DNA from 3 places in the Robertmurraya mangrovi genome. Region 3 is predicted to be linked to each of the others. Evidence: a T-box and tRNA genes for the amino acid it is inferred to sense, from the RefSeq annotation. Region 3 holds a T-box; the other regions hold tRNA genes.
What was found. A T-box is a leader RNA that pairs with one kind of tRNA and senses whether it is charged. The one in region 3 lies ahead of leuS (leucine--tRNA ligase), so its partner is inferred to be a tRNA-Leu.

Region 1: it has a tRNA-Leu gene. The T-box ahead of leuS (leucine--tRNA ligase) is inferred to sense a tRNA for this amino acid. The anticodon was not compared.
Region 2: it has a tRNA-Leu gene. The T-box ahead of leuS (leucine--tRNA ligase) is inferred to sense a tRNA for this amino acid. The anticodon was not compared.

What each region holds. Positions count from the first base shown of each region.
Region 1 is NZ_JAXOFX010000009.1:100,091-110,776, reverse strand. Features, by position in the region: gene SM124_RS14470 (gluzincin family metallopeptidase) at 178-1,782, shown strand; gene SM124_RS14465 (DinB family protein) at 2,119-2,646, shown strand; gene SM124_RS14460 (hypothetical protein) at 2,710-3,300, shown strand; gene SM124_RS14455 (NAD(P)H-dependent flavin oxidoreductase) at 3,361-4,440, shown strand; gene SM124_RS14450 (cupin domain-containing protein) at 4,663-5,577, shown strand; partial or broken gene SM124_RS14445 (peroxiredoxin-like family protein) at 5,819-6,250, shown strand; gene SM124_RS14440 (PaaI family thioesterase) at 6,320-6,799, opposite strand; tRNA gene SM124_RS14435 (tRNA-Val) at 7,112-7,187, shown strand; tRNA gene SM124_RS14430 (tRNA-Lys) at 7,291-7,366, shown strand; tRNA gene SM124_RS14425 (tRNA-Leu) at 7,507-7,591, shown strand; tRNA gene SM124_RS14420 (tRNA-Gly) at 7,628-7,702, shown strand; tRNA gene SM124_RS14415 (tRNA-Leu) at 7,712-7,800, shown strand; tRNA gene SM124_RS14410 (tRNA-Arg) at 7,833-7,909, shown strand; tRNA gene SM124_RS14405 (tRNA-Pro) at 7,938-8,014, shown strand; tRNA gene SM124_RS14400 (tRNA-Met) at 8,125-8,201, shown strand; tRNA gene SM124_RS14395 (tRNA-Ser) at 8,213-8,305, shown strand; tRNA gene SM124_RS14390 (tRNA-Phe) at 8,790-8,865, shown strand; tRNA gene SM124_RS14385 (tRNA-His) at 8,875-8,950, shown strand; tRNA gene SM124_RS14380 (tRNA-Gln) at 8,966-9,040, shown strand; tRNA gene SM124_RS14375 (tRNA-Gly) at 9,052-9,125, shown strand; tRNA gene SM124_RS14370 (tRNA-Ile) at 9,130-9,206, shown strand; tRNA gene SM124_RS14365 (tRNA-Asn) at 9,407-9,481, shown strand; gene SM124_RS14360 (ATP-binding protein) at 9,608-10,686, shown strand, end outside.
Region 2 is NZ_JAXOFX010000026.1:187-10,872, forward strand. Features, by position in the region: rRNA gene rrf (5S ribosomal RNA) at 1-117, shown strand; tRNA gene SM124_RS22370 (tRNA-Asn) at 281-355, shown strand; tRNA gene SM124_RS22375 (tRNA-Ser) at 359-451, shown strand; tRNA gene SM124_RS22380 (tRNA-Glu) at 468-542, shown strand; tRNA gene SM124_RS22385 (tRNA-Val) at 631-706, shown strand; tRNA gene SM124_RS22390 (tRNA-Met) at 819-892, shown strand; tRNA gene SM124_RS22395 (tRNA-Asp) at 909-984, shown strand; tRNA gene SM124_RS22400 (tRNA-Phe) at 990-1,065, shown strand; tRNA gene SM124_RS22405 (tRNA-Thr) at 1,265-1,337, shown strand; tRNA gene SM124_RS22410 (tRNA-Tyr) at 1,394-1,477, shown strand; tRNA gene SM124_RS22415 (tRNA-Trp) at 1,482-1,555, shown strand; tRNA gene SM124_RS22420 (tRNA-His) at 1,569-1,644, shown strand; tRNA gene SM124_RS22425 (tRNA-Gln) at 1,651-1,725, shown strand; tRNA gene SM124_RS22430 (tRNA-Gly) at 1,731-1,805, shown strand; tRNA gene SM124_RS22435 (tRNA-Cys) at 1,814-1,887, shown strand; tRNA gene SM124_RS22440 (tRNA-Leu) at 1,911-1,999, shown strand; tRNA gene SM124_RS22445 (tRNA-Leu) at 2,024-2,105, shown strand; tRNA gene SM124_RS22450 (tRNA-Gly) at 2,121-2,194, shown strand; gene SM124_RS22455 (B3/B4 domain-containing protein) at 2,412-3,080, opposite strand; gene queG (tRNA epoxyqueuosine(34) reductase QueG) at 3,190-4,332, shown strand; gene SM124_RS22465 (amidase domain-containing protein) at 4,402-5,301, shown strand; gene trmL (tRNA (uridine(34)/cytosine(34)/5-carboxymethylaminomethyluridine(34)-2'-O)-methyltransferase TrmL) at 5,386-5,859, shown strand; gene SM124_RS22475 (PrkA family serine protein kinase) at 6,320-8,215, shown strand; gene SM124_RS22480 (hypothetical protein) at 8,523-8,687, shown strand; gene SM124_RS22485 (polysaccharide deacetylase family protein) at 8,847-9,977, shown strand; gene yhbH (sporulation protein YhbH) at 10,165-10,686, shown strand, end outside.
Region 3 is NZ_JAXOFX010000007.1:139,214-149,899, reverse strand. Features, by position in the region: gene SM124_RS12580 (toast rack family protein) at 88-810, shown strand; gene SM124_RS12575 (sigma-54 interaction domain-containing protein) at 903-2,264, shown strand; gene SM124_RS12570 (GntP family permease) at 2,641-3,960, shown strand; gene SM124_RS12565 (3-hydroxybutyrate dehydrogenase) at 3,976-4,752, shown strand; T-box leader at 5,181-5,404, shown strand; gene leuS (leucine--tRNA ligase) at 5,457-7,871, shown strand; gene SM124_RS12555 (rhodanese-like domain-containing protein) at 7,897-8,199, shown strand; gene SM124_RS12550 (sporulation protein Cse60) at 8,310-8,492, shown strand; gene SM124_RS12545 (BaiN/RdsA family NAD(P)/FAD-dependent oxidoreductase) at 8,535-9,803, opposite strand; gene SM124_RS12540 (putative polysaccharide biosynthesis protein) at 10,280-10,686, shown strand, end outside.

The sequences.
Region 1 (10,686 bases), on a different contig from region 3:
ATTGAACAGATTCTAAGTTTCTATACCCTCATTCATCCCTTTTAAACGTGTAAACTGATTTTTTATTTTATGATATGATAAAATTGTCAAGAAATAACTGTATTTTCTTATATTTTAACATATTATTACTATGTTGGTAGTGTTAAATCAATCAGATCCTTAAGGAGAGATTTTAACTTGAGTAGTCATTTAGAGGCTTTTTTAGAAAAGCAAAATGAGCAGTTAGAGACTTTATATAAAAGGGTTGCCTTTAACCATTGGATGTCCGCCACAACTGGCAAAGAAGAGTGGGCTGAGAAAAATAAACATTCATTAAAAGAATATTATAGTTATTTCGCTAATAAAGAACGATTTCAAATGGTTAAATCATTTAGAAGTGAGGATACCATCTCAGTTGTGCAACGCCGCCAGCTAGATGACCTTTATAATAAAATGATAAAAAACCAACGGGACCAAAGCAGTTTAGATGAAACATTAGAGCTGGAAAAAGAATTGTCAGTAGCTTTCAATACATATAGACCGACTGTAGATGGAATGGAAATAACCAATAATGATATTTTAAAAGTTTTAAAAGAAAGTAAAAGTGAGTCAGAAAGAAAGCAAGCTTGGTTAGCTAGTAAACAGATAGTAAAGAAATTGGAAGAACGAATTCTAAAGTTAGTTCGTAAAAGAAATCAAGATGCACGTTCACTTGGATTTTCGAATTATTATGAAATGAATTTTATCACACAAGATTTAGATATTGATGTTGTATTTAAGGTATTTAATGATTTAAAGAAAATTTCAGACTTCGAATTCCGCAAAATAAAAAATGAAATTGATACGGAAATAACAGAAAAATTGAACATAAAAATAGAGGATATTCGACCATGGCATTATACGGATCCATTTTTTCAGGAGGCACCTCCTTTAAAAGGTATCGACGTTGACTGTTTTTATAAGGATAAAGATTTGGAGAAAGTTTCTAGAGCTACATTTGATTCAATGGGATTAAATGTGGATGATATATTAAATCAAAGCGATTTATATGCACGTAAGGATAAAAATCCATTTGGTTTTTGCTCGGACCTTGATCGATCGGGAGACATTAGGATTCTTATTAACTTAGAAAACAATCAGTTTTGGGGAACAGCTCTTTTACATGAATTAGGACATGCTGTTTATTCCAAGTATATTAATAGAACTCTTCCGTTTATTTTACGCTTTCAATCGCATACGTTGACTACGGAAGCAAGTGCACTATTTTTCGGTAGATTAACGAAGTCATCAGCGTGGTTGAAGAAATTCATGGAAGTAGATGATGAAAAGGTCATCTTTTCAATGGAAAAAGCACTACGACGGGACATGATTGTATCGGCAAGATGGTTCCTTACCTTTTCGTACTTTGAGAAAGCATTATATGAAAACCCTGACCAGGATTTAAACCAGCTTTGGTGGACTACTGTGAAGGAAATACAATTGTTAAATCCACCAGAAGATTGTACATATCCGGATTGGGCGTCAAAAATGCACTTTTCATTAGCTCCAGTTTCTTATCAAAATTATTTATTAGGTGAATTGGCAGCCTCTCAGCTTCAAGGTTATATAGAGAATCATATTTCTGTAGATTTATTTAAACCAGAAGTCGGACAATATTTGATAGAAAACTATTTTCAATATGGGGCTGTCTATGATTGGAACGAGAAAATTAAACAGGCAACAGGAGAAAACTTAAATCCTGCATACTTTGTTAAGCAGTTTTTAAAGTGTAAGGGGGATTTGTCGAAAAAACGATATATCTGAATTTTCGATGATATCTTACTAAAAATCGATGATATCTTACCGGAAAACGATGATAAATACTCCAGAATCGATGATATTTTACCGGAAATCGATGATAGGTACTCCAGAATCAATAGATATTACCGGAAATTGATGATAGGTACTCCAGAATCGATGATATCTTTACCGGAAAACGATGATAAATACTCCAGAATCGATAGTATTTGCTGAAATCGATGATATTTATCCCTAATCAATGCGATTTTTCTAGTCGAAATATATTGTTGTAGTATATTTCCGTAGTCAAAGATATATATAGATATGCGAGAGAATAAGAGGGCGGAAAGGGGTATAAAAATGAATTTTCGTTTGGAAGAAGCTATTGAAATTCTAGAACGTACACCTCAGACATTGGAGCTTTTTATAACTGGCTTATCTAAAGGGTGGTTGACTACGAATGAGGGTGAAGGAACTTGGAATGTAACGGAAGTCATTGATCACCTGATTGAGGGCGAAAAGCATAATTGGATCCCGAGGTTAGAGTTAATTTTACAGGAGGGTGAAAAGAGACCCTTTCCCGTATTTGATCGAAACTCTCATCTAAATGAGAAATCTGAAAGTTCAATGGATCAGAAGTTACTCGAGTTTAAAATGATTCGAATTCAAAATGTTGCTAAATTAAAATCTCTACTAGAAACAGAAGATTATCTTGAATTAAAAGGGCAACACCCAGCTTTCGGGGTAGTAAAGGTGAGGGAATTAATCTCCACATGGGCCGTTCATGATTTGACTCATATGGCTCAAATTGTAAGGGTGATGGCGGAGAGGTATAGAACAGATGTTGGTCCGTGGGTAGAGTATTTAGGAGTTTTAAGAAGGAAATAAGGAATATTTGAAAGTTTATGGTCGTCTCTTAAATTATATTTTTCATCCTTTAGGAGGTTTATGATGCAGAAGACTATTAGTATTTTAGAAAAACAACTAGAGGAAACGCTTATTACACTTGAGCAAAAAAATAATTTTGAACTAGCCTTAAATAGTTACAGAGAAATAGAAAATGAACTTCTTTCGCTGATTGAAAGTAATACAGATGATGTTAAAGATATTTCTAGGGTATTAGCACAAGTATACTTAAGACAAGCAGGAATGCTTAGGCAACTAGGACATATGGAAGAAGCAAATAAAGTTCATCTGAAAGAACTGGATTATGCAAAACTCTCAGAAAATTCAATTGCCCATGCTCAAAGTTTATTTTCTTCGGCAATCCATCTTTTATCTAATCGACAAATGGAAGAGGGACTATCAATATTAGAGGAAGCTAAGAGCGCTTTTGAAAAAGGAGAGACGGATGACCATAAGCAAGGGGTAGGATGGTATTGGATTATCCTTGCCGACTTAGGGAATAAAAAGTTAATTAATGTCTCTAGTGCTGAAATTGTTGATTTTTGTAATAAAGCACTTGAGATTCTAGTCCCTCTTAACAATAAACCTGGTGTATCAAGAGCTTACGAGGCAAGGGCGGCTGCTGGTAAACTGTAAGATAAATGAAGCTGGGATAAAAAATATCGTTTATAGGAAGCGAACAAGGAAGTGTCTTACATGTTAAAAAATGAACTTATAGAGAAGTTACATATCAAATATCCCATTATTCAAGCCCCAATGGCAGGTGGAGTAACCACTTCACAACTAGTAGCCGAGGTTTCAAAAGCGGGCGGGCTAGGTATGATTGGAGCGGGTTACATGACCCCTAGCAAATTAAGAGAACAAATTAGAGAAATTAAGCTGCTAACCTCCAATCCGTTTGGAGTCAATCTATTTGTTCCAAGCGAATTCGATTTTACCGAAGAAGAGGTTCAGTATGCTAGCCAAAAAATGCAGCCTATTCATGATGATTTTCAAATTCAACTGTCATTTGATTTTCCTACTGAAACCCAACTTTTCGAAACGTTCAGCGAACAAATTCAAGTTGTCATAGAAGAACAGGTGCCAATCTGCTCTTTTACCTTTGGTGTTCCTAAAGAGGATGTGATTCTTAAGCTAAAACATCAGAACATTATCCTAATGGGGACTGCTACGACTGTTCGAGAAGCTTTGGATAATGAAGATAGAGGAATGGACATCGTTATCGTTCAAGGGAGTGAGGCCGGGGGACATCGAGGAAATTATTTGGGTGGTGTTCAAGAAAGTTTAATTGGTCTAATGTCGCTCATTCCACAAGTTGTAGATAGTGTAAGCATTCCTGTTATAGCAGCTGGGGGAATTATGGATGGGAGAGGTGTAATGGCTTCTCTTTGTCTAGGGGCAAAAGGAGTTCAAATGGGTACCGCGTTTTTAACCTGTGTTGAAAGTGGTGCTAATGCTGTTCATAAAGAAGCAATTTTTCATGCTAGTGAAGATGAGATCGTGTTAACTCGTGCCTTTTCAGGTAAATCGGCAAGGGGGATAAAAAATCAATTTATTTCGGATATGCAAAAACATGAATCAAATCTTCCAGTATTTCCTGTACAAAACACACTGACACAAAAAATGAGGTCAGCTTCAACAGCACAAAGCAATCCAGCATACATGTCACTCTGGTCCGGGCAAAGTCCAAGATTAGCGAAGGTCCAAACAGTGGAAGCGTTGATGCACAATATAATGGAAGAAGTAAATAAAATTAGAAGTAGGACATTACTTTAATAGAAGTGGTGTGTTTTTTATCGAATAGTAGAGACAAACATACCGTTGAATTCATTATAATGAAGTGACATCTTTGGGTGACTTGGATGAAGGCCCATTCATATAAATTGAAGTACATTCTTTTCCCATAGGCATATGATATTTTCGTAAGGCCTTTTTCCAATTTTTATAAGTGGAAAGTTTTAAGATAGGCTCTTATTAAAAATCTGTGGAGGGAAAAAGATGTATTTTATGCCCAATATGTATTCATATCCTTATTACGCTAGTGGTATCACTCCGACAACTGATTTAAGTATGTTGAGATATTCTCAAGAAGATTACCACCAAGCTGCTGAGTCGTTGCTTGGAGCTATAAAAAGAGAGGCTTCAGCAATGGAACTTCATAGAGAGTTAGCTCATTTTGCTCCAAATCAAGAGCATAAAAGTGAAATTCTACATTCAATAGAAAAGAAGCAAGCTCATTTGATGCAGTTCACGAATCTCTATATTCAATTAACTGGATCTCATCCGATGTATCAAATCGAGAAAACTCCTTTCCAAAGTTACAGAGACGGATTACAAAAAGCATATAATAAGGAAGTTGAAAGCTACGGCGAATATCATAAAAACTATTTACTGCATCAACAGCCTCAGCTTCAAAATGTATTTTTGAGAGCGTTAACGGATGAACATGAAAGTGCCACAAGGTTTGGTTATTTAAATGAGTCCATGTCAAGTCGTGCTACCGATTTCGGTAAACAACCCTTTGTCGTTAATATAGAGGAGGCAACAAAGCAAAATAATACATTCCGTACAGCTATATGGACAGGAACCCACTTGCAATTAACATTAATGAGTATTAATGTTGGCGAGGACATAGGTTTAGAAATACATCCGAATCTTGATCAATTTTTACGTGTAGAACAAGGGCAGGGCATGGTTTTAATGGGTGATCGAAAAGAACAACTTAATTTCCAACAAAAAGTATCTGATGGTTACGCCATTATCATACCTGCAGGGAAATGGCACAATTTAATTAATACAGGAAAAGAACCACTAAAGCTGTACTCCATTTATGCACCACCACAACATCCATTTGGAACCGTCCACGAAACGAAAGCAATTGCTATGGCTGCTGAAGAGGAACATAACCATTAATAATAGAAGTAAAATGTTAGGATGAGAAAATCTCGTCCTTTTTTTAAATTTAAATAGTCTTGTGAAAATGAATGAAATGATGGATAATTCTCAGAAACAAGATTAGAACCACTAATGAGGTGAAAGTATGGATGTATTTCTCCAAAGACCGTTTCATGAAGAACAATCTTTTAGAGACATTATTAGAGGGAAGAAGAGTTTAGTTGTTTTCCTTAGGCACCCTGGCTGACCGGTTTGTCGTGAAATGCTTACGCAGTTGCGTGAGAGATATAGCGAATTAACATCTACAGGATTTCAAGTTATCGTTATTACTCCTTCTATTGGTTCCTATTTAGAGCAGTTTGAACAAGCTTTTGGCCCATTCCCATTTCCGGTTTATGGCGACGTTAAACGAGAGCTATATAGGAGTATGGGGCATAGGACAATGAAAAAATGGAAGTTACTTTCTAAGGCTTTAAAGGCATTTTTGATGCAAGGGTCTAAAACTTTCTTTCCAGAACATCTAGAACAGAAAAAGCTTGTCCAAAAGGCAATGAAAACCCATGATGTATATATACAAGGGGGAACATGGGTGTTTGATGAAAAAGGAAACACCCTCTGGAATCATATAGATACAGCTCCTGAAGACCATGCATCAATAGATAGGATACTTTCCGTATTAAATAAATTCTAAAAAAGCAGTGAGAGGCCGTTTTCCGGATCTCACTGCTTTATAAAGGGAAAAATAAATCATGCGATAGATTTATTTTAAGAAAGTACTTGGCATTACAACAGCAACAACTTCCCCACGGGCACATAGCGTATCATTGGCATATACCTCAGTATGTATTTTCCATCTCTTTGGATGTATTTCTTCAATCGTACCAATTGCTTTCAGTGGAACATCTTGTGGGGTAGGCTTTAAAAAGTCAACGTTAAGTGAAGCTGTTACAAACCTAGGCAGTTCAGTTCCGTCTCCAATTTCATGTCCATTCTTACGATGTAGAGCAAGTGCGGCAGAACCTGTCCCGTGACAATCTATAATTGAAGCAATCATTCCTCCGTAAATAAATCCTGGTATACCCATATACTTTTTCTCTGGGGTATAAATCGTAACTGTATTTTCCCCTTGCCAACCTGTACGAAGATGATGACCATCTTCATTCAAACGACCACATCCATAACACCAAGCAAAATCATCTGGATAAAAATCTTGAATCGCTTTAACCACTGTTTCCTCCATTACTTCTCCCCCTAATAAAATCATTGAAAATTTAAAATTTTTCGTCTTTATTGTAACATATTCTGTTCAAACGGTAACTAGTGGTTGCTGTTTAAACTTGGTTTATTATGAGATTTTTAATTTAATTTAGTGTAAAAATCCACCAGTATTGATTTATTTAAATTATATTGACTTCTTTGAGCTCTACTAGTAAGATAATAACTCTCGCAGGAAATGAGTTGCGAGACTGAAATTAGTCTTGACACAAACAACTAGATTTGATAGTATTTATAACTGTTGCTGTGAAGTAATTTAGTAATAGAAACTTTTTTTGGAGGATTAGCTCAGCTGGGAGAGCACCTGCCTTACAAGCAGGGGGTCGGCGGTTCGATCCCGTCATCCTCCACCAAAACTTTTTTGCGGAATGTTAGTGGAGCAAAAAGAATTTTCCTTATTTTCTTAATTTCCACGTAACGTAGTGAAGTAAAAAAGTTACTTCTTTAAATTATTGAGAGCCATTAGCTCAGTCGGTAGAGCATCTGACTTTTAATCAGAGGGTCGGAGGTTCGAGTCCTCCATGGCTCACCAAATCTTTTTGCGTAAGCAAAAAAGATTCCCTTATTATATTTTTGCTATAGCAAAAAGAAGTTTCCTTAATTTTTGCGATATCAAAAGAAGTATCCTTATTATTGTTCTTTTCGATAGCAAAAGAAGTATCATATTTTATTGCGGGTGTGGCGGAATTGGCAGACGCACTAGACTTAGGATCTAGCGCCGCAAGGCGTGGGGGTTCGACTCCCTTCACCCGCACCATAATATTTTATCTTATGACTAGAAAATTAATATAATGCGGAAGTAGTTCAGTGGTAGAACACCACCTTGCCAAGGTGGGGGTCGCGGGTTCGAATCCCGTCTTCCGCTCCAAATGAAAGTGCCGGGGTGGCGGAACTGGCAGACGCACAGGACTTAAAATCCTGCGGTAGGTGACTACCGTACCGGTTCGATTCCGGTCCTCGGCACCAAGTTTTTTCAATAATGATAAATAAAAAGTATTGCGCCCGTAGCTCAATTGGATAGAGCGTCTGACTACGGATCAGAAGGTTATGGGTTCGACTCCTTTCGGGCGCGCCATTATTATCAAGCAGTTACAACTAGATATCGGGGAGTAGCTCAGCTTGGTAGAGCACTTGGTTTGGGACCAAGGGGTCGCAGGTTCGAATCCTGTCTTCCCGACCATTGAATCAACTTAAGGGGACTCAAATCAGCGTAGTGGAGTGAAAAAGGAAGATTCCCTTAATTTTATTCTTAACGTAGTGGTGAAAAGAGAATTTACCTTAATATATCTTGGCGGTGTAGCTCAGCTGGCTAGAGCGTACGGTTCATACCCGTGAGGTCGTGGGTTCGACTCCCTCCGCCGCTACCATATTATTTTTTGGAGGTATACCCAAGTCCGGCTGAAGGGATCGGTCTTGAAAACCGACAGGCGGGTCAAACCGCGCGGGGGTTCGAATCCCTCTACCTCCTCCATTTATTTATGAAAATTGAATAGTATTTTAATATACGGCTCAGTAGCTCAGTTGGTAGAGCACGTTGAATAAGCTGCTTGAAGATGCATCCAGCGTACCGATTTGAATGACTTCAATGTTTTTTCATCCTCGTAAATCGGGACGAAGGACGGAGCTAAAATATGGTTGAATAGTGATTAAATATACGGCTCAGTAGCTCAGTTGGTAGAGCACGATGAATAAGCTGCTTGAAGATGCATCCAGCGTACCGATTTAAATGACTTCATTGTTTTTTTCATCCTCGTAAATCGGGACGAAGGACGAAGTAAAAATAGGTTGAATAGCGTTTTTGAATACGGCTCAGTAGCTCAGTTGGTAGAGCACGATGAATAAGCTGCTTGAAGATGCATCCAGCGTACCGATTTGAATGACTTCAATGTTTTTTCATCCTCGTAAATCGGGACGAAGGACGGAGCTAAAATATGTTGAATAGTGATTAAATATACGGCTCAGTAGCTCAGTTGGTAGAGCAAAGGACTGAAAATCCTTGTGTCGGCGGTTCGATTCCGTCCTGAGCCACCATGTATTACGGCGATTGTGGCGAAGTGGTTAACGCATCGGATTGTGGTTCCGACATTCGTGGGTTCGATTCCCATCAGTCGCCCCATATTTCTTTTTTTATTGGGCTATAGCCAAGCGGTAAGGCATCGCACTTTGACTGCGACATGCGTTGGTTCGAATCCAGCTAGCCCAGCCATTTATTTATTTGCGGGTGTAGTTTAATGGTAAAACCTCAGCCTTCCAAGCTGATGTCGTGAGTTCGATTCTCATCACCCGCTCCAATTGGGGCCTATAGCTCAGCTGGTTAGAGCGCACGCCTGATAAGCGTGAGGTCGATGGTTCGAGTCCATTTAGGCCCACCATTAATTAGTTGTATAATTACTAATTAATTGATTATACTATTTTTGTATTAATTATTCCCCAGTAGCTCAGTGGTAGAGCAACGAGCATTACTTCACTGAATTAACTACGAGTTGTACCCATCGAGCTTCTTCTTGTAGTACATTCTGAGATGGGGACATTCGGCATAGCTTGATTAACTTTAGGGAATTATATTAACTATTCCGCAGTAGCTCAGTGGTAGAGCATTCGGCTGTTAACCGAACGGTCGTAGGTTCGAGTCCTACCTGCGGAGCCATACATATTAAATCAAGACACTAACTGAAAATAGTTAGTGTCTTTTTTGCGAATGGTTGAATCTAAAGTTGTTTGTTTCTTCAATATTTTGTAGTATTTAAGTAAAGAAATGTGAAAGGAATCATCTATGCTTACAACTCAACACTTGCTCTTTAACTTCTCTATGTTGATTGGGATTTTGTTTGTCTATCACTTGTGGTCCGATCGTTTTGGAAGGAAAACCTCTAAAATTATATGGTTTCACGTTTTATTTGGAGCACTTGTTGTATGTTTTATTTTTAGTTTACCAGTGAATCATGAATTCAGGTTTGATTTACGCGTAATACCTGTAATAGTTTCAGGGTTGTATTTTAATATGGGATGGATTTTCGTTGGTCTGACGATGTTATTACGAGCTGCATTTGGCATTGATGGTGGGTTTTACGTTACTGCTGTAGTCTATTTTCTTTTAGGACTAGCTATGCATGTTTTGCATCCTTGGTTTATCCAACAGCATTCGTCTAGAAAAATAATGGTTGCTATTATGTTAACATTAAGTACTCATGTTGGTTCTCTAGCAGGTATTTATCTGTACGATCCAGTTAGTGAAATGAGCGTATGGCTACCATTTTTATTGGTACCACTTATGGGTATAAGTATTTTTGTATATATGTTAGAGTACATCACTCATACCGACCAGTTAAGAGAACAAGTTATCCAAGCGAGAAAAATGGATGCGATGGAACATTTAGGTGCGGCTATATCACATGAAATTAGAAACCCTTTAACCTCTGCCAAAGGATTTTTACAACTAGTCCAAGAAAAAAAGGAGCTATCCGAGGAAACGAGGGGGTATCTCAAAATAGCTTCAGAAGAATTAAATCAGGCTGAAAAAGTCATTCAGGATTATTTAACATTTGCGAAGCCTTCTTTGGAAGAAGTAGTGGAGCTAGATGTTTATGCAGAACTGCGGTATGTCATAAATACCGTACTTCCATTGGCGAATCGCCATTCGGTGAATATTAAAAAAGACTTTTTTCCTGTTCCAGCCATCCAGGGGGATCGTGCAAAATTTCGGCAGTGCTTGTTTAATGTGATTAAGAATAGTATCGAAGCAATGCCAAGTGGAGGTACGCTCTTACTGACAACGATGTCCACTGAAAAAAGTACCTTAATTATTGTACAGGACAATGGAATGGGAATGACAAAGGAGCAGATTGCACGTAT
Region 2 (10,686 bases), on a different contig from region 3:
TCTGGTGTTGATGGCGAGAAGGTCACACCCGTTCCCATACCGAACACGGAAGTTAAGCTTCTCAGCGCCGATGGTAGTTAGGGGCTGTCCCCTTGTGAGAGTAGGACAACGCCAGGCTGTAATTTTTATTACTATTCCGCAGTAGCTCAGTGGTAGAGCAACGAGCATATCTCCTAGATTATGCTACGAGTTGTACTCATCGAGCCGCTACTTGGATAAGCTTGCTGAGATGAGGACATTCGGCTTAGCTAGACAAGGTTGAGGAAACTTACCATATTATTCCGCAGTAGCTCAGTGGTAGAGCATTCGGCTGTTAACCGAACGGTCGTAGGTTCGAGTCCTACCTGCGGAGCCATTAGGAGAGCTGTCCGAGTGGCCGAAGGAGCACGATTGGAAATCGTGTAGGCGGGCAAAACCTGTCTCAAGGGTTCAAATCCCTTGCTCTCCGCCATTATGTTTTATAATATGGCCCATTGGTCAAGCGGTTAAGACACCGCCCTTTCACGGCGGTAACACGGGTTCGAATCCCGTATGGGTCACCAAGTTTTTTTTACGGAACGTAGTGGAGTAAAAAGAAACTTCCTTTAATCTTTTACGGAACATACTGTAGTAAAAGAAACAACCATATTCGGAGGATTAGCTCAGCTGGGAGAGCACCTGCCTTACAAGCAGGGGGTCGGCGGTTCGATCCCGTCATCCTCCACCAAAACTTTTTTGCGAAACGTAGTGAAGCAAAAAGAGTTTTCCTTAATTTTTTTACGAAACGTAGTGAAGTAAAAAGAATCTTCCTTATAACCTATGAAACATTATATTATTATCGCGGGGTGGAGCAGTCTGGTAGCTCGTCGGGCTCATAACCCGAAGGTCGCAGGTTCAAATCCTGTCCCCGCAATAATCCATCTTTAAGTGGTCCCGTGGTGTAGCGGTTAACATGCTTGCCTGTCACGCAGGAGATCGCGGGTTCGATTCCCGTCGGGACCGCCACTTATGGCTCAGTAGCTCAGTTGGTAGAGCAAAGGACTGAAAATCCTTGTGTCGGCGGTTCGATTCCGTCCTGAGCCACCATTTTAATTGTTTGCTCAGTGTAGTATGTATACTGGGATTTTATTATGCCGGTGTAGCTCAGTTGGTAGAGCACGTACGAATATGCTTCTCGATTTATCATCAGCATACTGACCGATAAGCTTCTAGATTTAACTTTCTGAGGTCAGGATGACGATAACTAACTTTGTAAATATACACTATCAAATTAAAATAATATTATGCCGGTGTAGCTCAGTTGGTAGAGCAACTGACTTGTAATCAGTAGGTCGTGGGTTCGACTCCTATCGCCGGCATTGTTAATTTATAAATATGTCATGTTACTAGCATGAATGAATATAATAAATTATCCGGAGGGGTAGCGAAGTGGCTAAACGCGGCGGACTGTAAATCCGCTCCTTAGGGTTCGGCGGTTCGAATCCGTCCCCCTCCACCATTATAGGGGTATAGTTTAAAGGTAGAACGAAGGTCTCCAAAACCTTTGGTGTGGGTTCGATTCCTACTACCCCTGCCAATTTAATATTATGGCGATTGTGGCGAAGTGGTTAACGCATCGGATTGTGGTTCCGACATTCGTGGGTTCGATTCCCATCAGTCGCCCCATATAAATGGGCTATAGCCAAGCGGTAAGGCATCGCACTTTGACTGCGACATGCGTTGGTTCGAATCCAGCTAGCCCAGCCATTTATGCGGAAGTAGTTCAGTGGTAGAACACCACCTTGCCAAGGTGGGGGTCGCGGGTTCGAATCCCGTCTTCCGCTCCAACGATTATGGCGGCATAGCCAAGTGGTAAGGCAGAGGTCTGCAAAACCTTTACCACCGGTTCGAATCCGGTTGCCGCCTCCATAATTTTGAATTAAGCTAGATTAGCCGGGGTGGCGGAACTGGCAGACGCACAGGACTTAAAATCCTGCGGTAGGTGACTACCGTACCGGTTCGATTCCGGTCCTCGGCACCATTATAAAACAAAATAGCTTAATTAGCCGGTGTGGCGGAATTGGCAGACGCGCACGACTCAAAATCGTGTTCTTTCGAGAGTGTCGGTTCGACCCCGACCACCGGTATTCAATTTTTATTTTGCGGGTGTAGTTTAATGGTAAAACCTCAGCCTTCCAAGCTGATGTCGTGGGTTCGATTCCCATCACCCGCTCCATACATAGGTATTAACGCAGTGTTTCGTTTCAGAAAGAACGAGGTATTGCGTTTTTTATTTATGCTTTTTTCATGATCTTATCTGGAACTAGGTTTGTAACTAGGCTTGTAACAAGCTTAAACTAACAACAAATGAACTTATTAAAGGTGAAAAAAGCGCTTCTATATTAGACCTATGTGTTATTGAGAGAAATAAAGAAAGAAAAGAGATGTTTTTATTAACATCCCCTGATTTCATAATGTGCTTCCCCACCATGAATTTGAATAAACATATTCATTAAAGATTCCACCATCTTACTGGCACTTTCTTTGTTCATAGAGGGTCTTAAATATACGACATGTATAGCGTTTTTAGTGCTTTCTGTTACAGCTGTTCTTACAGAGTCGACAAAAGGACTTCCAAATGCTCCGTTCTTATCAGAAGAAACGATAAGGTTATGTAATGAGTTTTGTCTGCCGTTTAAACCTGTGTACTCCTCAAGTTCTTCACCAATCTTTATTTCCACATTTCCATCCATTTTTTCAAGGTCATATATTCCCAGTGGGATTTCATATTCTAATGAAAAAAAGTTGTTCAAATCTATAGCGCTATTTACCGATTGCAAATAGTTTTGTTTCTTAACTCTTCTATATAGGGCTTCAGCTGAATGACGGTAACGGTTTGGATCTTTACCAATCGTTTTAAAAATAGTTCTCCATTCCTTTATACCGTCTAAATCGGTTACACTTTTATCTTCCAGTTCGAAAAATAAAGATTCCTGAAACAGTTGAAGTCTTCCTTTTAACATTTGTGGGGAAGGTCCAACATCAATATGTTTATATTGAATAGTACCTATTTTAAAATCAGGTATAAGTGAACATAATTGTGTAGATAACTGAATTTCCAAGCATTCCACCTCCAAAAAGTCTTGAAAATAGTTTATCATATTAAGCAGTGTTTTCTAAATTTAATAGATTGACTTTATATATAACCAAACGGTAAAGGGGGGAACTAATATGAATGTAAAAGAGCTCAAAAAGGATATTATTGCTTACAGTAAAACAATTGGGATTGATAAGATTGGTTTCACTACAGCATCCACTTTTGATGAAATGAAAAATAGGCTATTGCAGCAACGAGAACTTGATTATCAATCGGGTTTTGAAGAGCCTGATATTGAGAAGAGAGTTAACCCAGCCTTATTAATGGACGAGCCGCGCTCTATTATTTCCATAGCTCTTGCCTACCCATCTAAAATGAAAATAAGGGTGGAAAGTAAAAAAGGAGAGAGAAGAGGAATTTTTTGTAGAGCTTCTTGGGGAACAGACTATCATGTTGTATTAAGAGACCGCTTAAAAAAGTTAGAGAATTATATTCTTAGCAAAGTTCCTGAGGCAAAATTTAAATCAATGGTGGATACAGGAGAGTTAGTTGATCGGGCTGTTGCTGAAAGAGCAGGGATTGGATGGTGTGGAAAGAACTGTGCGATTATCACACCTGAGTTTGGTTCATATGTATATTTAGGTGAGATGATAACAAATATTCCATTTCATTCAGACAAGCCCATCGAGAACCAATGTGGAGACTGTAATAAGTGTGTAGATGCTTGTCCTACAGGAGCTTTAGTTCAGGGAGGACAATTAGATTCTAATCGATGCATTGCTTTTTTAACACAAACAAAAGGGTTTCTTCCTGATCAATTTAGAGAGAAAATAGGGAACCGATTATATGGTTGTGATACGTGCCAAACGGTCTGCCCAGAAAATAAAGGGAAGGACTTTCATATCCATGAAGAAATGGAGCCTAACCCTGAAATCGCAAAACCATTACTAAAACCGCTTCTTCATATCAGTAATCGGGAGTTTAAAGAAAAGTACGGACATGTTTCGGGCTCTTGGAGAGGAAAGAAACCTATCCAGAGGAACGCGATACTTGCGCTTGCACATTTCAAAGATGAAACAGCCGTAGGAGATTTGATCACCGTTATGAAAAATGACACTAGACCAGTGATAAGGGGAACAGCGGCATGGGCTCTTGGAAAGATTGGTGGAGAGGAAGCCATGAATGCTTTACAAAAAGCTCAAATAAACGAGTTGGATGAAGATGTGATTGAAGAAATAAATAAAGGTTTAAACTTTTTTATGAAAAAAGAGAGCTAAAAAGCTCTCTTTTTTGATTTATTCTTGAGTTCCCTTTCATATGTATGAATGGAAAGGAGTGACTCTGAAGTGAGGAAACAATTACAAGAACATCTAGAAAAAAGGGTACAGCAGTGTGTGGCCTTAAATAGAGATCAAAATCCTGTTTGCTTGAAAATGGAAAAGAAAAAGGAATGCTTATCAAATAGAAGTGGAGAAATTGTAAAAGCTAAAGCATTAGGAAAAATCAAGAATAAACTAAATGACTCAGATGTTGAGAAGGTTTTTTATCATGTTCATTTTCAATACTTAATAAACCATAAAGGAAATATTTATATAGAGGAAGAAGTTGAAGAAAGAATAGCAGAGTTTTACAAAGGTGTATTGGTTGATGATGAAGAAATTAATGTATATGAATTAGATGGAACAAATGAAGCAACTGAAGAGGAATTTATAGAAGATACGAGTGAGAGAACCTCATATATGTATGATCGTTTAAAAGCAGTCAGATATGCAGAGCAATGGTGGAATAGCTATAACCCTGCTTTTAGAAAATTTGAGGTTGACTGTACCAATTATATTTCACAGTGTATTCATGCGGGTGGAGCTCCCATGATTGGGTATCCGAATAGAAGTAGTGGTTGGTGGATGAGACGTGATAATTGGGCTTATACGTGGACGGTGGCACACTCTCTAAGATGGTTTTTACCAAACTCTAAACAAGGTCTTAAAGGGAAGGAAGTAAGTAGCCCAAAGGAGCTCAAATTAGGTGATATTATTTGCTATGATTTTCAAGGGGATGGACGGTTTGATCATACTACCATTGTAACTGCGAAGGACGCTGACGGAATGCCACTAGTTAATGCACATACTACCAATAGTCGAATGAGGTATTGGGCATATGAAGACTCAACAGCTTATACTCCTAACATTAAATACAAATTCTTTCACATTTTAGACTCAACAACAGGGGTGAAGGGATCTACGTAGAACTGGAGGGAGTGACATAGATTCAGTAATATAGAGTTAATAGTGGTATAATAGCCAGAGATATTAGTTTTTTGAGGTGAAAACATGGCAGTACATGTAGTTTTATATCAACCAGAGATTCCGTCAAATACAGGGAATATCGCTCGTACTTGCGCTGGAACGGATACTAGCTTGCACTTAATTAGACCACTTGGATTTTCTACAGATGATAAAATGTTAAAAAGAGCAGGATTAGATTATTGGGAACATGTGAACATTAGTTACTATGATTCCTTAGATGAGTTTTATGAAAAAAATGCAGGTGGGGAATTCTTCTATCTAACAAAGTTTGGACAAAAAACTTATTCAACTTTTGACTATAGTGACAAAAATAAAGATTATTTTTTTATTTTTGGAAAAGAGACAACGGGGCTTCCAGTTGAGGTTAGAGAAAAAAATATAGATCGTGCTCTAAGAATTCCTATGACTGAAAATGTTCGATCTCTAAATCTTTCTAATACTGCCGCTATACTAATATATGAGGCATTAAGACAACAGGATTTCTTACATTTAAGTTAACATCCTAAATATACAAAAAAGCTGCTGAGTGTATCAGCAGCTTTTTTATCATTTAATTATTTATTCATACCTGGCTTATCGTTGTAACCTGCAGTAAAGATAGCAGCTAAGAATGCAACCATAACACCAACAATTAAAAGTGTACCCATCTATATGTAGCCTCCCTTTTAATAAAGTAGTCCCAGTTTTAATGCATATAAACTTATTATAGCCTATTAATTTAAATGTGTGAATGAAAAGTGTGGATAATTTTTTACAATAATATTTTTAATTAATTCCAATTTATTATGAGAGTCTCTTCCCTGAAAGCAAAGTCATTATTTCTATGTAGTAATAAAGTTTGCTTTTTAAGAAGTTTGAAAAAAAGGACAAACCGGGCAACCTTTGTTTCTGCATGTTCACTTGCCCAAGCGCATAGATTATATTAATCGTCTCTGACAAAGCTACAGGGGAGGTCCTTATGGATATTTTAAAAAAGATTGAGATGCACAGATATGAGGAAGAGAAGTTAAAATGGGAAGGTACTTTTCGCGAGTATTTGGATATTATTAAGGAAAGACCAGAGGTTGCACAATCAGCACATTCACGAATTTATAATATGATTAAAGATGCGGGTGTTGAAAGAGACGGTGGAAAGAAGAGATACGAATTTTTTAGTAACCAACTCTATGGACTAGATGAAGCGTTAGAAAGATTAGTGGAAGAATATTTTCACCCAGCAGCTAAAAGGCTGGATGTTAGAAAAAGAATTCTTCTGTTAATGGGGCCTGTAAGTGGTGGTAAATCGACATTAGTTACGATGTTAAAGCGTGGGTTAGAAGCATATTCACATAGTGATAAAGGTGCTATTTATGCAATAAAAGGTTGCCCGATGCATGAAGATCCATTGCACTTAATTCCTCACCATTTAAGAAAAGACTTCTTCGATGAATATGGCATTCGAATCGAAGGTAATTTATCTCCTCTAAATACGATGCGTCTTGAAAAAGAATATCATGGACGAATTGAAGATGTAGTTATCGAAAGAATCTTCCTGTCTGAAGATAAAAGGACTGGGATTGGAACATTTAGTCCATCTGATCCGAAGTCACAAGATATTGCTGACTTAACAGGTAGTATTGATTTCTCCACCATTGCAGAGTATGGTTCTGAATCAGATCCACGTGCTTATCGTTTTGACGGAGAATTAAATAAAGCAAATCGTGGAATGATGGAATTCCAGGAAATGTTAAAATGTGATGAAAAATTCTTATGGCATTTATTATCACTAACACAAGAAGGAAACTTTAAAGCGGGTAGATTTGCATTAATCTCGGCAGATGAGCTAATCGTTGCTCATACAAACGAAACGGAATATCGTTCTTTTATTTCAAATAAAAAGAATGAAGCATTACATTCACGTATCATTGTTATGCCGATTCCATATAACTTAAAGGTAAGTGAAGAAGAGAAAATCTATCAAAAAATGATTAGTGAAAGTGATGTTTATGATGTTCATATTGCTCCACATACGTTAAAAGTAGCAGCGATGTTTACGATCCTCACAAGACTAAAAGAGCCGAAAAAGGGGGACATTGACTTAATTAAGAAAATGCGCTTGTATGATGGGGAAAGTGTAGAGGGGTATACTTCTGCTGATGTGGAAGAATTGAAGAAAGAATATGCTGATGAGGGAATGAGTGGAATTGATCCTCGTTACGTAATAAACCGAATTTCTTCAACTATCATTCGCAAGGAAATGTCCACGATTAATGCACTAGATGTGTTGAGGTCTTTAAAAGAAGGGCTAGATCAACATCCATCAATCACAGCAGAGCTGCGCGAGCGTTATTTAAACTATATTTCTCTTGCTCGTAAGGAATACGATGATCTTGCGAAAAAAGAAGTTCAAAAAGCATTTGTATATTCTTACGAGGAGTCTGCGAAAACATTAATGGATAACTATCTAGATAATGTTGAGGCTTTCTGTAATAAAGCAAAACTTCGAGATGTATTAACAGGTGAGGAAATCAATCCGGATGAAAAACTGATGCGTTCGATCGAAGAACAAATTGGTATTTCAGAAAATGCGAAAAAAGCATTCCGTGAAGAAATTTTGATTCGAATTTCTGCTTATGCTAGAAAAGGGAAGAGATTCGATTACAATTCACATGATCGTCTACGTGAAGCCATTCAGAAGAAATTATTTGCAGATTTAAAAGATGTAGTGAAGATTACTACATCTACGAAGACCCCAGATGAACAACAGTTGAAGAAAGTTAATGAAGTAGTTGCAAGGTTGATTGATGAGCACGGATACAACTCAACTTCTGCAAATGAGCTATTACGCTATGTTGGAAGTTTATTAAATCGATAATCTCAAGATGGGCTGGCAGCTTAGCTGTCAGTCTTTTTTGTAAAAGTAATTAGGTGTGTTCGCAAAAATATATGTTTTTTCGCAAAATTATTTCTGTTATCGCAAAAATAATTTATTTTTCGCAAGATTATTTCTGTTATCGCAAAAATATTAGTATTTTCGCAAAAATAACCTAAACCTGGCACTCTTCTATGAAGATTTTTAAGGTACCAGTAGAGAATTTCCATTTAGTCTATAAATTTTTCAACCAAAGTGGACATGTTTATGTGTCACTCTCCTAGGGTAATACATTATTGAGGTGATAGAAATGAAAAAAGCAGAGTTAGATAAGAATCATACTCCCCAAAATAGTTCAATGGCAGTTAACATCGAAGAGATGAAAGACCTCGGTAAACAAATGGAGAACCTACGTACAAATAGAGAGTTATTAGAAGATAAGAAAAAACCAGATCCCGCTCAGGATCAAAAATAACCTTCACCACATGGTGGAGGTTATTTTTTTTACTAGGCTCCTAGAACCGATTGACGATATTACTCTCGTATTGTAAAAAATTTTTAATCTATTAACTATCATATTCTCCTTTCACTTTTAATAGTCATAGTAGTAGAAGTCTTGAGAGGAGAGAGTAGGTTGAAAAAATTAGTTTGGTTTATACTTGCTGTATTTACACTACTTATAATCATTAAGGATGGCGAAGCGTTAGCAGTAGAAAACAATAACAACAACGATAAACAAGCGCTTTCATTCCATAAAGATTTAGAATTGGTTGATGACCATATTTCTTATATACCAATCTGGTCATTTGTTGATGCTATAGATGCAGAATTAGTGATTTCGCAAAAAACAAAGAGTGTAAAATTACAAATTGATTCAAACTGGTTGTTATTTTCAACGGAGGAAGAAAGAGTAGAGACTTCTGATGGAAGAACACTATCAAATAAACTTTTATACAAAGATGAAAACATATATCTCCCTTTGCAATTTGTTTCAGATTACTTCGGATATAAAGCAACATTCATGACCCAAGAAAAAAACAATAATGATAAAAAAGTTATTGAGGAAAGAGATTACATACAGATTGAAAAAGAAGTGAGTAAACCTGAAAGGAAAGAGAAAGTAAAGGTAGAAGAACAGAAACCTGTCGTCTATTTAACCTTTGACGATGGACCTAATGAGCATATTGTTCCTATCCTAGATACATTGAAGGAAAAGCAAGCCAAAGGTACATTTTTTATGTTAGAACCATTAATGAAGAAGTATAGCAATGAGGTTATAAGATTAGTAAATGAGGGACATTATCCGGCCCTTCATAGTGTAACGCATGATAAAGACAAACTTTATTTAGGAGATCCTTTAAATGTAGCTAAAGAGATGGAAAAAACACGTAAAACTTTACTTGAAATTACGGGTGTTGACTCTACATTAACTAGAGTACCTTATGGAAGTAAACCGTTTATGAAGGACTCACTAAGAGATGGATTAGTAACGAAGGGGTTTCAAATGTGGGATTGGAATTTAGACACATTTGATTGGAAATATCAAAGTTCAAATCCACAAATGATTTTTCAAAATGTAAAAAATGGGGTAAAAGCTTTAAAAGGAAGTAAGGAACCATTAGTCATACTAATGCATGTTAATAAAGGGACAGCTGCCGTGCTGCCTGATATCATTGACTACTTGCATGGTCAAGGCTATGAGTGTGCACCTTACAATCCAAATTCCCATTTTATGATGAACTTCTGGAATGACGAAAGATTATAATAAGCCTTATTTAAAACAGGCTTGTCCATTTATAGGCTTCTGTCTAATTGTCAAAATTATTTGTAAATTATTTTGATTTTCTGCATAGGATAGAGTAATCAACGATTCAGTTGTGTTTTAAACACTCGGGATATTGTATGTAACAAAAGTTTAAAGTGTGCAAAAAAATTTTAAGGAGGGGTTAAAAATGACAGATGTCAATAACCATCAGTTTGTGATTTCGAGAGAAGATTGGTCCCTCCACCGCAAAGGCCACGATGACCAGCAGCGCCATCAAGAGAAAGTTCAGGAAGCGATTCGAAATAATTTACCTGACTTAATCACGGAAGAAAATATTATATTATCAAACGGTCGAGAAGTGGTAAAGATTCCGATTCGTTCACTGGATGAATACAAAATTAGGTATAACTATGATAAAAACAAACATGTTGGCCAAGGGGATGGAGAAAGCCAAGTTGGAGATGTTGTTGCTAGGGATGGTTCTAGCGGTCAAAAAGGACCAGGAAAAGGTCAAGGAGCCGGAGACCAAGCAGGTGAGGACTACTTTGAAGCAGAGGTATCCTTAATGGAAATTGAAGAAGCCTTATTTAAGGAATTAGAACTACCAAATTTAAAACGTAAAGAGCGAGATGAAAATGTAGTAGAAGATATTGAATTTAATGATATTCGGAAAACAGGCTTAATGGGTAATATTGATAAGAAGAGAACC
Region 3 (10,686 bases):
AATTAAAGCGTAAGCCGGTTCATAGAAAGACAGCGGTTCCCCTATAATCAAATTAACAAATGAACGATTTTTTAGGAGGAACCAATCATGAAAAAGAAAATATTAGGCACTATAGCTTTAGGATCATTACTGTTAATAACAGGCTGCAACGTAATGGCAGCAGAAAAAGGAGAACAACAATCGGTTAATATAAATAAAGATTCAGCTGAGCAGTTGAAAGTTGAATTAAACATTGGTGTGGGAAACCTTGATGTGACAGCAGGATCAAATGAGTGGATTGAAGGTACACTGGAATATAGTAATAAAAAACTTGAACCGGAAGTATCGTACGATTTGCGTGGGAAAACGGGGAAAGTGAAGATTGATCAACAGAACGATGGATTTGCGAGCAATCTAAACATGGGTGACTTTAAAAACGATTGGGATTTACAACTAAGTGAAGATGTCCCTATGGATTTAGAAGTTAATAATGGTGCTTCTGATACGGAACTTAATTTAAGTGGTCTGCAATTAACATCATTGGAGGTCAATTCAGGAGTAGGCGATCTAACCCTTGACCTAAGCGGAGATTGGAAGGAAAGCTTTTCTACAAACGTTGCCATGGGTGTAGGAGATACAACCATGATCTTACCGAAAGATGTAGGAGTGAAAGTAACCTCCTCTAAAGGTATCGGAAGCTCAAACTTTGAAGGTTTCATCTCTCGAGGTGATGGTGTATATGTAAACGAAGCTTATAAAAATGCTGATGTTATATTAACTGTAAACATGGAATTAGGTGTAGGAGACATCAATTTTAAAATAGAAGATTAATGAAAAAGGCTGCATAGAAGTTATGCAGCTTTTATTATTGTCTGAAAAGTGTGATAAAATAGTGATAAATTATTTATTATAAGGGGAGTTCTATGAAAGATACTTTATTGAAGATTCCAGTTGATTACATAGAAACCATTGTTGAGAATGCTTTTGAGTGGTTAGTGGTAGTAGATAAACAAGGAAAGATTATTTATATTAATAAAAATTACTGTGACTTCTTAGAAGTTGTTAGAGAAGAAGTAGTCGGTAAACATGTGGCAGAAGTGATAGAGAATTCCCGCATGCACATTGTAGCAGAGAAAGGGAAAGAAGAAATTGCCGATTTACAATACATAAAAGGTAACTATATGATAGCTAATCGCATTCCAATCAAAAAAGACGGAGATGTGATTGGTGCTTTTGGAACGGTTTTTTTTAGGGATACTCAAGCTTGGATGAAAATGAACAGCCATGTTAAAAGTATGTTATCAAAAATGCAAAACTATATTCAGGATATTGATCGTAGTGTCAAATATAGCTTGGAAGATTTATTAGGCGATTCGAAACCGATTCATAGTTTAAAAGAAAAAGTAAAAATGGTTGCTTCAAGTGATATATCCGTCCTTATTCGAGGGGAAAGTGGGACTGGGAAAGAGCTCATTGCTCATAGTATTCATCAATTAAGCAATCGAAGTCATCAGCCTTTTGTAAAAATAAATTGTGGAGCAATACCTGAACATTTACTTGAATCCGAGTTATTTGGGTACGAAGAAGGAGCTTTTACTGGGGCAAAAAAGGGTGGAAAGAAAGGAAAGTTTCAATTAGCGGATGGGGGAACTTTGTTTCTTGATGAAATTGGGGACATGCCCATGAACATGCAAGTGAAACTATTAAGAGCTTTACAAGAAGGGGAAATAGAAAGTGTTGGATCAACAAACCCAACCATGGTTGATGTTAGGATTATTGCTGCAACGAATCGTCCTCTAGAAAAAATGATGGAAGAAAAAAGGTTTAGGGAAGATTTGTTTTACCGGATAAATGTCGTTCCTTTTATGATTCCAGCTCTTAGAGAAAGAATGGAAGACCTCCCTGTTTTACTCAATTATTTTATTAAAAAGATTACGAAGAAATCGGGTAAAAGAATACACTCCATTCAGGAAAGTGTAATTGAGTTGTTTAACGAATATAGTTGGCCAGGAAATATTCGTGAATTAGAAAATGTGGTTGAGGCAGCCATCCACTTAACTAATGAAGAAGTGATTTCCCTTGATTCCTTACCTGATTATATAAAAGATTCTTCCGTGTATCCTCTTGGTAAAAAGAAGTTAAAAGAAATACTTGATGAGACAGAAAAGAGAGTTTTAAGACAAAGTTTAATTAAGTTTAACGATGATAAACTTCAAGCGGCAAAGGCATTGGGAATTAGTAAATCCACTATGTATGAAAAGTTAAAAAAGTACCAATTGGATTAAATCTTTTTAGTTTTGACTCAATCAGTAGATGTCCAGAACTTCGGAAATCTGTCCGGAATTCTGGACTTTTTTCTGTTTAAATCTTTGATGTGGTCATGCGAAGGGTTCAGGTGGGGAGGACAAGCTAAGCTTATTCTATTATTAATAAAATCTTAAAGAGTCTTTCCGAATATCCGGAAAAAATATTCACGAAAAATTCAAAAAATATAACAGGAATCAATATCAGAAAGTTGGCACGCTTTTTGCATTATATAAATGAATCCATTTAAGGGGTGGAAAGGAGAGTCAGACTTCACAGGGTAATTTAATTTTTTTAAAAAAATTGTAAACGGTTTCAATTAATCGAATTTATTTTAAAAAGCAAGGGGGAAAAGAAATGCTTAGTATGATTGGTCTCGTTGGTGGTTTGGCCTTATTAATATTTTTAACGATGCGTGGAATGAATTTACTAGTAGCAGGACCGCTTTCAGCTTTATTTGTAGCAGTTTTAAATGGAATGCCATTATTTCCTCAGTTAGTGGGTGAGGGTGAAGCGAATCTAGTTGGAAACTATATGACTGGTTTTTCGGGATTTGTTACTGCTTGGTATTTAATGTTCTTACTAGGGGCCATTTTTGGAAAAGTAATGGAAGATAGTGGAGCAGCAGATAGTGTATCCAAGCTAATTGTTAATAAGCTTGGGATGAAATATGCAGTCTTAGCGATTGTAATCGCTTGTGCTGTTTTAACATATGGTGGGGTAAGTTTATTCGTTGTTGCTTTCTCGGTGTATCCAATGGCGCTAAGCTTATTTAAACAAGCTAATTTACCAAGAAGGTTTATACCAGCTGCCTTAGCATTTGGTTCAGTTACTTTTACGATGACTTCTGCAGGTTCACCGGAAATCCAAAACTGGATTCCTATTCAATACTTAGATACAACACCATACGCTGGATGGGAAGTAAGTTTAATTGTAGCTGTGTTTATGATGATTTTCGGCTACTGGTGGTTAAAGCGTATGATTACAAAAGCGGTTGCTAAAGGGGAAACGTTTATTTCAAGAGAATCGGATCCTGTTAGTGAAGAGCGTGCATTGCCAAATCCGTTATTAGGAATTGTTCCATTGCTAGTTGTTCTTGTTATTTCGTTTGTATTCCATGATTCACTAAAACAATCCGCCCTTATTATTGCTTTATTAGGTGGGGTCATTGCTACTTATCTATTAAACCGTAAATATTTTAAAAATTTCTGGAATGCTGTTTCTGAAGGGACACTTGGTGCCTTAATTGCGATTGGTAATACGGCAGCTGTTGTTGGTTTTGGTGGCGTTGCAAAAGCCGTACCTGCCTTCAATGTGGCAGTAGATTTTATGACGAGTATTCCTGGTTCTCCATTAATTGGTGGGGCCATTGCCGTTAGTGTCATTGCAGGTATGACAGGTTCAGCTTCCGGCGGTCAGGCAATTGCTTTACCTTTAATTGCCCCTCATTACGTAGACATGGGAGTCAATACAGAGGCACTTCACAGGGTTGTGGCTATATCTTCTGGTGCATTAGATTCCCTTCCGCATAACGGATATGTCGTTACAACCGTTCGTGCTATTTGTGGTGAATCCCACCAAGACGCATATGGAGCGGTTGGAGCTGTAACGGTTATTGTTCCATTAATCGGTGTAGCTATTGCGATTCTATTATTCTCATTTGGCTTAGGTATTTAGAGAAAGGAGTTCATCATGGTTGAAAATAAGGTTGTTTTGATAACTGGTGCTGCTCAAGGGATCGGTTATGAAATTGGAAAAAGATTTGCTTCCCAAAAAGCGAAGGTAGTTTTGACAGATATACAAGAAGACCTCGTTGTGGAGGCAGCTGAAAAAATTAAACAAGAGGGATATAATGCATTAGGATTAAAATGTGATGTGACATCTGAAGAAGATATGAAACAGGTAATCTCTGAAGCCGTAAATCATTATGGTACGCTGGATATCCTAATCAACAACGCAGGGCTGCAACACGTTTCCTATATTGAAGATTTTCCAACTGAAAAATTTGAGTTCATGCTTAAAGTCATGTTAACGGCTCCGTTTGTTGCGATCAAGCATGTACTACCCATTATGAAGGAGCAAAGAGCTGGCAGAATTATCAACATGGCATCCATCAATGGATTAGTAGGCTTTGCTGGAAAGGCTGCATACAATAGTGCCAAACATGGTGTTATCGGTTTAACGAAAGTTGCTGCTTTAGAAAGTGCACCATTCGGAATTACCGTTAATGCCATTTGCCCAGGTTATGTGGACACTCCACTCGTGCGTAATCAATTAGCTGATCTATCCAAAACGAGAAATGTACCATTGGAAAAAGTGTTAGAAGAAGTGATTTATCCATTAGTACCGCAAAAGAGACTTTTAACTGTTGAAGAAATCGCTGATTATGCGATCTTCTTAGCAAGTGATGCTGCTAAAGGTGTAACAGGTCAGGCTGTTGTCATAGATGGCGGATATACGATTCAATAAATTCCGAGAGGTGGCTCCCAATTGGGGAGCCTTTTTTTCTTGTTGAGATTTAGGGCGGTTCGCGGATATATTTGGATGAACCCGGGATAAATGTTAATTTTCGCGGATATATGGAAAAAAGCGCGGAAATATTAAAATTTTCGCGGATATATGAAAAAAAGCGCGGATATATTAAAATTTTCGCGGATATATAAGAATAAGCGCGGATAAACTTACAAGGTTACCAATGGATAGTTAAATTTCTCGGGACTAAACCTGGAGAGAGTACACCAGTCTTATATCAACTACCTTTTTTAGGGGCACCAAAACAAATTTTTCTCATAAAATAGCCAGTATCTCTTCATTGACTTGCATCTGTAAGAGAAATTTAATACAATAAACGATATAATTTAAAAAGCTTTTTGAATACGAAAAGCCTAACCCTATAATTAATGACTATGAAGAGGAATAGTAGTGGTTTAAAGCCTGTTTTAGAGAGTTGACGGTTGGTGAAAGTCAATCAGGCCTATCATGAACTCGCCTCCTGAGTTGCAAGTGTGAAGTAACAGTAATGCTTGCCGTTTGCCGCGTTAAGGTGTAATGAAGTGGGTGACTTAGTCACTAATGTGGGTGGTACCGCGGGAGATTCATACATAATCCTCTCGTCCCTTTTTTGGGGCGAGGGGTTTTTTATATTTATAAACGATTTTTAGGAGGAAAAAAAGATGAGCTTCAATCATCAAGATATCGAAAAAAAGTGGCAACATTATTGGGATAACAACAAAACGTTCAAAACGAGCGAAGAAAAAGGAAAACGCAAATTTTATGCGTTAGATATGTTTCCTTATCCATCTGGCGCAGGTCTTCACGTAGGGCATCCAGAAGGATATACAGCGACAGACATTATCTCAAGAATGAAGCGTGCTCAAGGATATAATGTCCTTCATCCAATGGGCTGGGATGCATTCGGTTTACCAGCGGAGCAATACGCGCTAGATACAGGAAATGACCCAGCAGAATTCACAGCACAAAACATTGAGACATTCCGTCGTCAAATTAAAGCATTAGGATTCTCATATGACTGGGATCGTGAAGTAAATACAACGGATCCAGAGTATTATAAATGGACTCAATGGATTTTCTTACAACTTTTTGAAAAAGGCTTAGCTTACATTGATGAAGTAGCTGTTAACTGGTGTCCAGCACTAGGAACCGTTTTATCCAATGAAGAAGTAATAGATGGGAAAAGTGAGCGCGGTGGGCATCCAGTTGAGCGCCGTCCAATGAAACAATGGATGTTAAAAATTACAGCTTATGCAGACCGTTTATTAGAGGATTTAGAAGAATTAGACTGGCCAGAAAGCTTAAAAGACATGCAACGTAACTGGATTGGCCGTTCTGAAGGTGCTGAAGTGACTTTCAATATTGATGGTCATGATGAAACATTTACAGTTTTCACAACGAGACCTGATACTTTATTCGGTGCAACATACGCTGTATTAGCTCCTGAGCATTCATTAGTTAGTAAAATTACAACTGCTGACCAACGTGAAGCGGTTGATGCATACTTAGATCAGGTTAAGAGTAAAAGTGACCTTGAGCGTACAGATTTAGCTAAAGATAAAACGGGTGTTTTCACAGGTGCTTATGCGATTAATCCTGTAAACGGTGAAAAAATGCCAATCTGGATTGCTGATTACGTACTTGTTAGCTATGGTACAGGTGCAATCATGGCAGTACCAGGACATGATGAGCGTGACTACGAATTTGCTCAAAAGTTTAACTTAACGATTAAAGAAGTAGTTGCTGGTGGAGATGTAACAAAAGAAGCTTATACAGGTGACGGGGAACATGTGAACTCTGACTTCTTAAATGGTTTAAATAAAGAAGATGCGATTCAAAAGAGCATTGCTTGGTTAGAGGAAAAAGGCATTGGGACGAAGAAAGTCACTTACCGTCTACGCGACTGGTTATTCAGCCGCCAACGTTATTGGGGAGAGCCCATTCCAGTGATTCATTGGGAAGATGGCACCATGACAGCAGTCGATGAAAAGGAACTTCCGTTATTACTTCCAAAGACAACAGCTATTCGTCCTTCTGGAACTGGAGAATCTCCATTAGCTAATATTGAAGATTGGGTAAACGTAGTCGACCCTGTAACTGGTAAAAAAGGTCGTCGTGAAACAAATACTATGCCGCAGTGGGCCGGTAGCTGCTGGTACTACTTACGTTATATTGATCCGAAAAACAGTGAAGCATTAGCTGATCCGGAAAAATTAAAACAATGGTTACCAGTTGATATTTATATCGGTGGGGCAGAGCATGCAGTTCTTCACTTACTATATGCTCGCTTCTGGCACAAATTCCTTTATGATATCGGAGTTGTTACTACAAAAGAGCCGTTCCAAAAGTTATTCAACCAAGGAATGATCTTAGGTGAAAACAACGAAAAAATGAGTAAATCTAAAGGGAATGTTGTCAATCCAGATGAGATTGTTAGCAGCCACGGAGCAGATACCCTTCGTTTATACGAAATGTTCATGGGACCACTTGAGGCTTCAATTGCATGGTCAACAAAAGGTCTTGATGGTGCACGCCGCTTCTTAGACCGTGTATGGCGTCTATTAATTGAAGAAGATGGAACTTTAAGTGCTAAAGTTCAGGATAGCACTGATACGACTTTAGAAAAGGTTTACCATCAAACAGTGAAGAAAGTAACAGAGGACTATGAAGGATTACGCTTCAATACTGCGATTTCTCAATTAATGGTGTTCATCAATGATGCTTATAAAGCAACGGTTCTACCTAAGGATTTTGTAGAAGGCTTTGTAAAATTATTAGCACCAGTGGCTCCACATATTGCTGAAGAGCTTTGGGAAAAACTTGGCCATACAGAAACAATCTCTTATCATACATGGCCAGCATTTGATGAAGCAAAGCTAGTGGACGATGAAGTTGAAATCGTTGTTCAAATTAACGGTAAAGTAAAAGCAAAATTACTTGTTCCAACAGATGCAAACAAAGAAACATTAGAGCAAATTGCCATGGGCGATGATGCAGTAAAAGAACAAATCGATGGGAAAACCGTTCGAAAAGTAATCGCAGTTCCAGGCAAGCTTGTTAATATAGTTGCTAACTAATTTATTTTAGGAAGGACGACTTTTTATGAGTATTGAAATAATTACTACAGAAGAACTTCAAGAGAAGTTAAAAAAAGGAGAAAACCTTGAATTAGTCGATGTAAGGGAAGATGAGGAAGTAGAATTTGGGATGATTCCTGGTGCAAAGCACATTAAAATGGGCGAGATTCCAGCAAACCTAGATTACTTCGACAAAGACAAAGAATACATCTTCATTTGTCGCTCTGGACGCAGAAGTGAAAATGTTTGCTACTACTTACAGGACCAAGGCTATAAAGTACGTAATATGTTAGGCGGTATGCTTGACTGGTCAGGTGAAACGAAATAATGGTATTGGGGTCAGACCCCCTTTAGTTAACTAAAGGGGGTCTGACCCTTTTGTTTTAAATTTTTCTGAAAATGGTAACAATGGTGGAAAAAGATAGCGGGAGAGAGAGTATGATACAAGTTAAGTTATTCGACCAGGAGCATGAGAAGGATTTGGAGTTGGAGATGAATAAGTTTCTTCAAAAACTAGAAGAAGCGAAGATTGTTGATATTAAGTATCATGTTGCAGCACTTCAAGAGGACATTGACGAACAAGTTTATTGTTATTCAGCCATGATCATCTATCGCTCATAAAGAGTTCAAAAAAGCTGGTCCTAAAAATAGAACCAGCCATTATTATTTACCTAATGAAAACTGTGCTGCATTTGTCCCAGCTAATCTTCCTGTAACTAGAGCGGAAGTAATATTGTAGCCACCTGTATAGCCGTGGATATCTAAAATTTCTCCACAGAAGTAAAGCCCATTCATTAGTTTGGATCCCATTGTTTGTGGCTCAATTTCTTTAACCGAAACTCCACCACCTGTAACAAAGGCTTTTTCTATAGAGAGTGTCCCATGAACTCCAAATTGAAACTGTTTACAGCTTTTCACGAATTCTCTAATTTTATCATTAGAAACCGTTCCACCTTGTGCGGAAGGGTCTATATCGCTTTTCTCTAAAAGAAATAATAAATAACGTTCAGGCATAAACCCTTTTAAAATATTTTTTACACTTTTTTTCGGGTCCTCTTTCATCATTTTAATGACTTCTTGAAACAGAGGTTCTTCTTTTGTGTCAGGAAGTGCGTCAATACTCATGACAACCTCTTTTAAATTCCATTTTTTCATAGCCTTCACCACATACTGACTGCAGCGTAATACGGCTGGGCCGCTTATCCCGAAATGGGTAAAAATCATGTCCATACGGTGCGTGATAAGAGGCTTACCCTTAGGATTAAGTACACTTAACCCAATGTCTCTTAGAGATAGCCCTTGTAATGTCTTTTCTTTAATAAATGGTTCGTTTGAAGTGATAGGTACTTCAGTTGGAAACAATTCTGTGATGGTATGACCCGCTTCTTCAGCCCAAGCATACCCGTCACCTGTTGAGCCGGTGTGGGGGACGGATTTTCCTCCAACCGCTAATACAACAGAACCGGTATCATATCTTTCACCATCTTTTAACTGAACAGCGACTGCTTGCTGGTCATCATATACTATATCTGCAACCGGTGTATTTGTTTTAATATCAACCTTGAGTTCTTTTAGCTTAGAAATTAAAGCATCCACTACCGACTGGGCTTTATCGGTAACAGGAAACATTCGTCCGTGATCCTCTTCTTTAAGCTTTATGCCTAAATTTTCAAAGAAGAGGATAATGTCTTCGTTACTAAAGATAGAAAAAGCACTGTATAAAAATCGGCCATTTCCAGGAATATGTTTAATAATTTCATCAACAGGTAGTCGATTCGTTACATTACATCTTCCACCGCCGGAGATGGCTAGCTTTCTCCCTAGTTTGTCACCTTTATCGATTAGAAGTACTTTCGCACCTTGTTCTCCTGCTGCAATGGAAGCCATAAGCCCAGATGGACCGCCACCAATTACAATAACGTCATATTTCAATAAATTCACCAACTTCTTCCGAATTACATAAATACATGTTTAATATTATAGAACATTCTCAAATAAGATGAAAAGAATACATTACATCTTTAATTCAAACTAGCACTTCCTGAAAGAGAGGTGTAAACTAATTATTAGTGATTTTTTGTCTTACATAAGTTTTTATTTAAGTCTCTTTTCGCATTGATCGTTGATTTAGGATGGTTTCATTAAGTTAGTCCGTTGATTTCCGCTCCAGGCACTTGCTTTCCGGGGGGCGTTCGCCGAGCCTCCTCGTCGCTTACGCTTCTGCGGGGTCTCGCCTGAAACGCTAATCCCCCAGGAGTCTAGTGCCTTCCGCTCCAATCAACTCAGGTGTATAAATAAAGCAACTAACTTTACGAAAAGAGCCTTATTATGCGTGTCGAAGAACATAATAATAAGGATATTATATAGATAGTTTCCTGAATTGATTTTTTTCACTAGTGAGGGATTATATGTCATCAAAGCTATTAAGAGGAACTTTTATTTTAACTTTAGGAACGATGATTTCGAAGGTATTGGGGTTATTTTATATTATTCCTTTTTACCAAATAGTTGGTAAAGAGGGGACCTTATTATATAACTACTCGTACGTACCATATACAATATTCATTTCGATCGCCACAGCAGGTATACCCTTGGCAGTCTCAAAATTTATTGCTAAATATAATACCATTGAGGAATACGCAATAGGGCGTAAACTCTTTAAATCTGGACTTGTTGTAATGACAATTACAGGGATAAGTTCATTTGCAATGCTCTATTTCTCAGCACCGATACTTGCGGACATAGTAATCCCGTCAAATGATACAACCTCTAATCCACAGGATATAATTGTGGTAATAAGGGCAGTTAGTTTTGC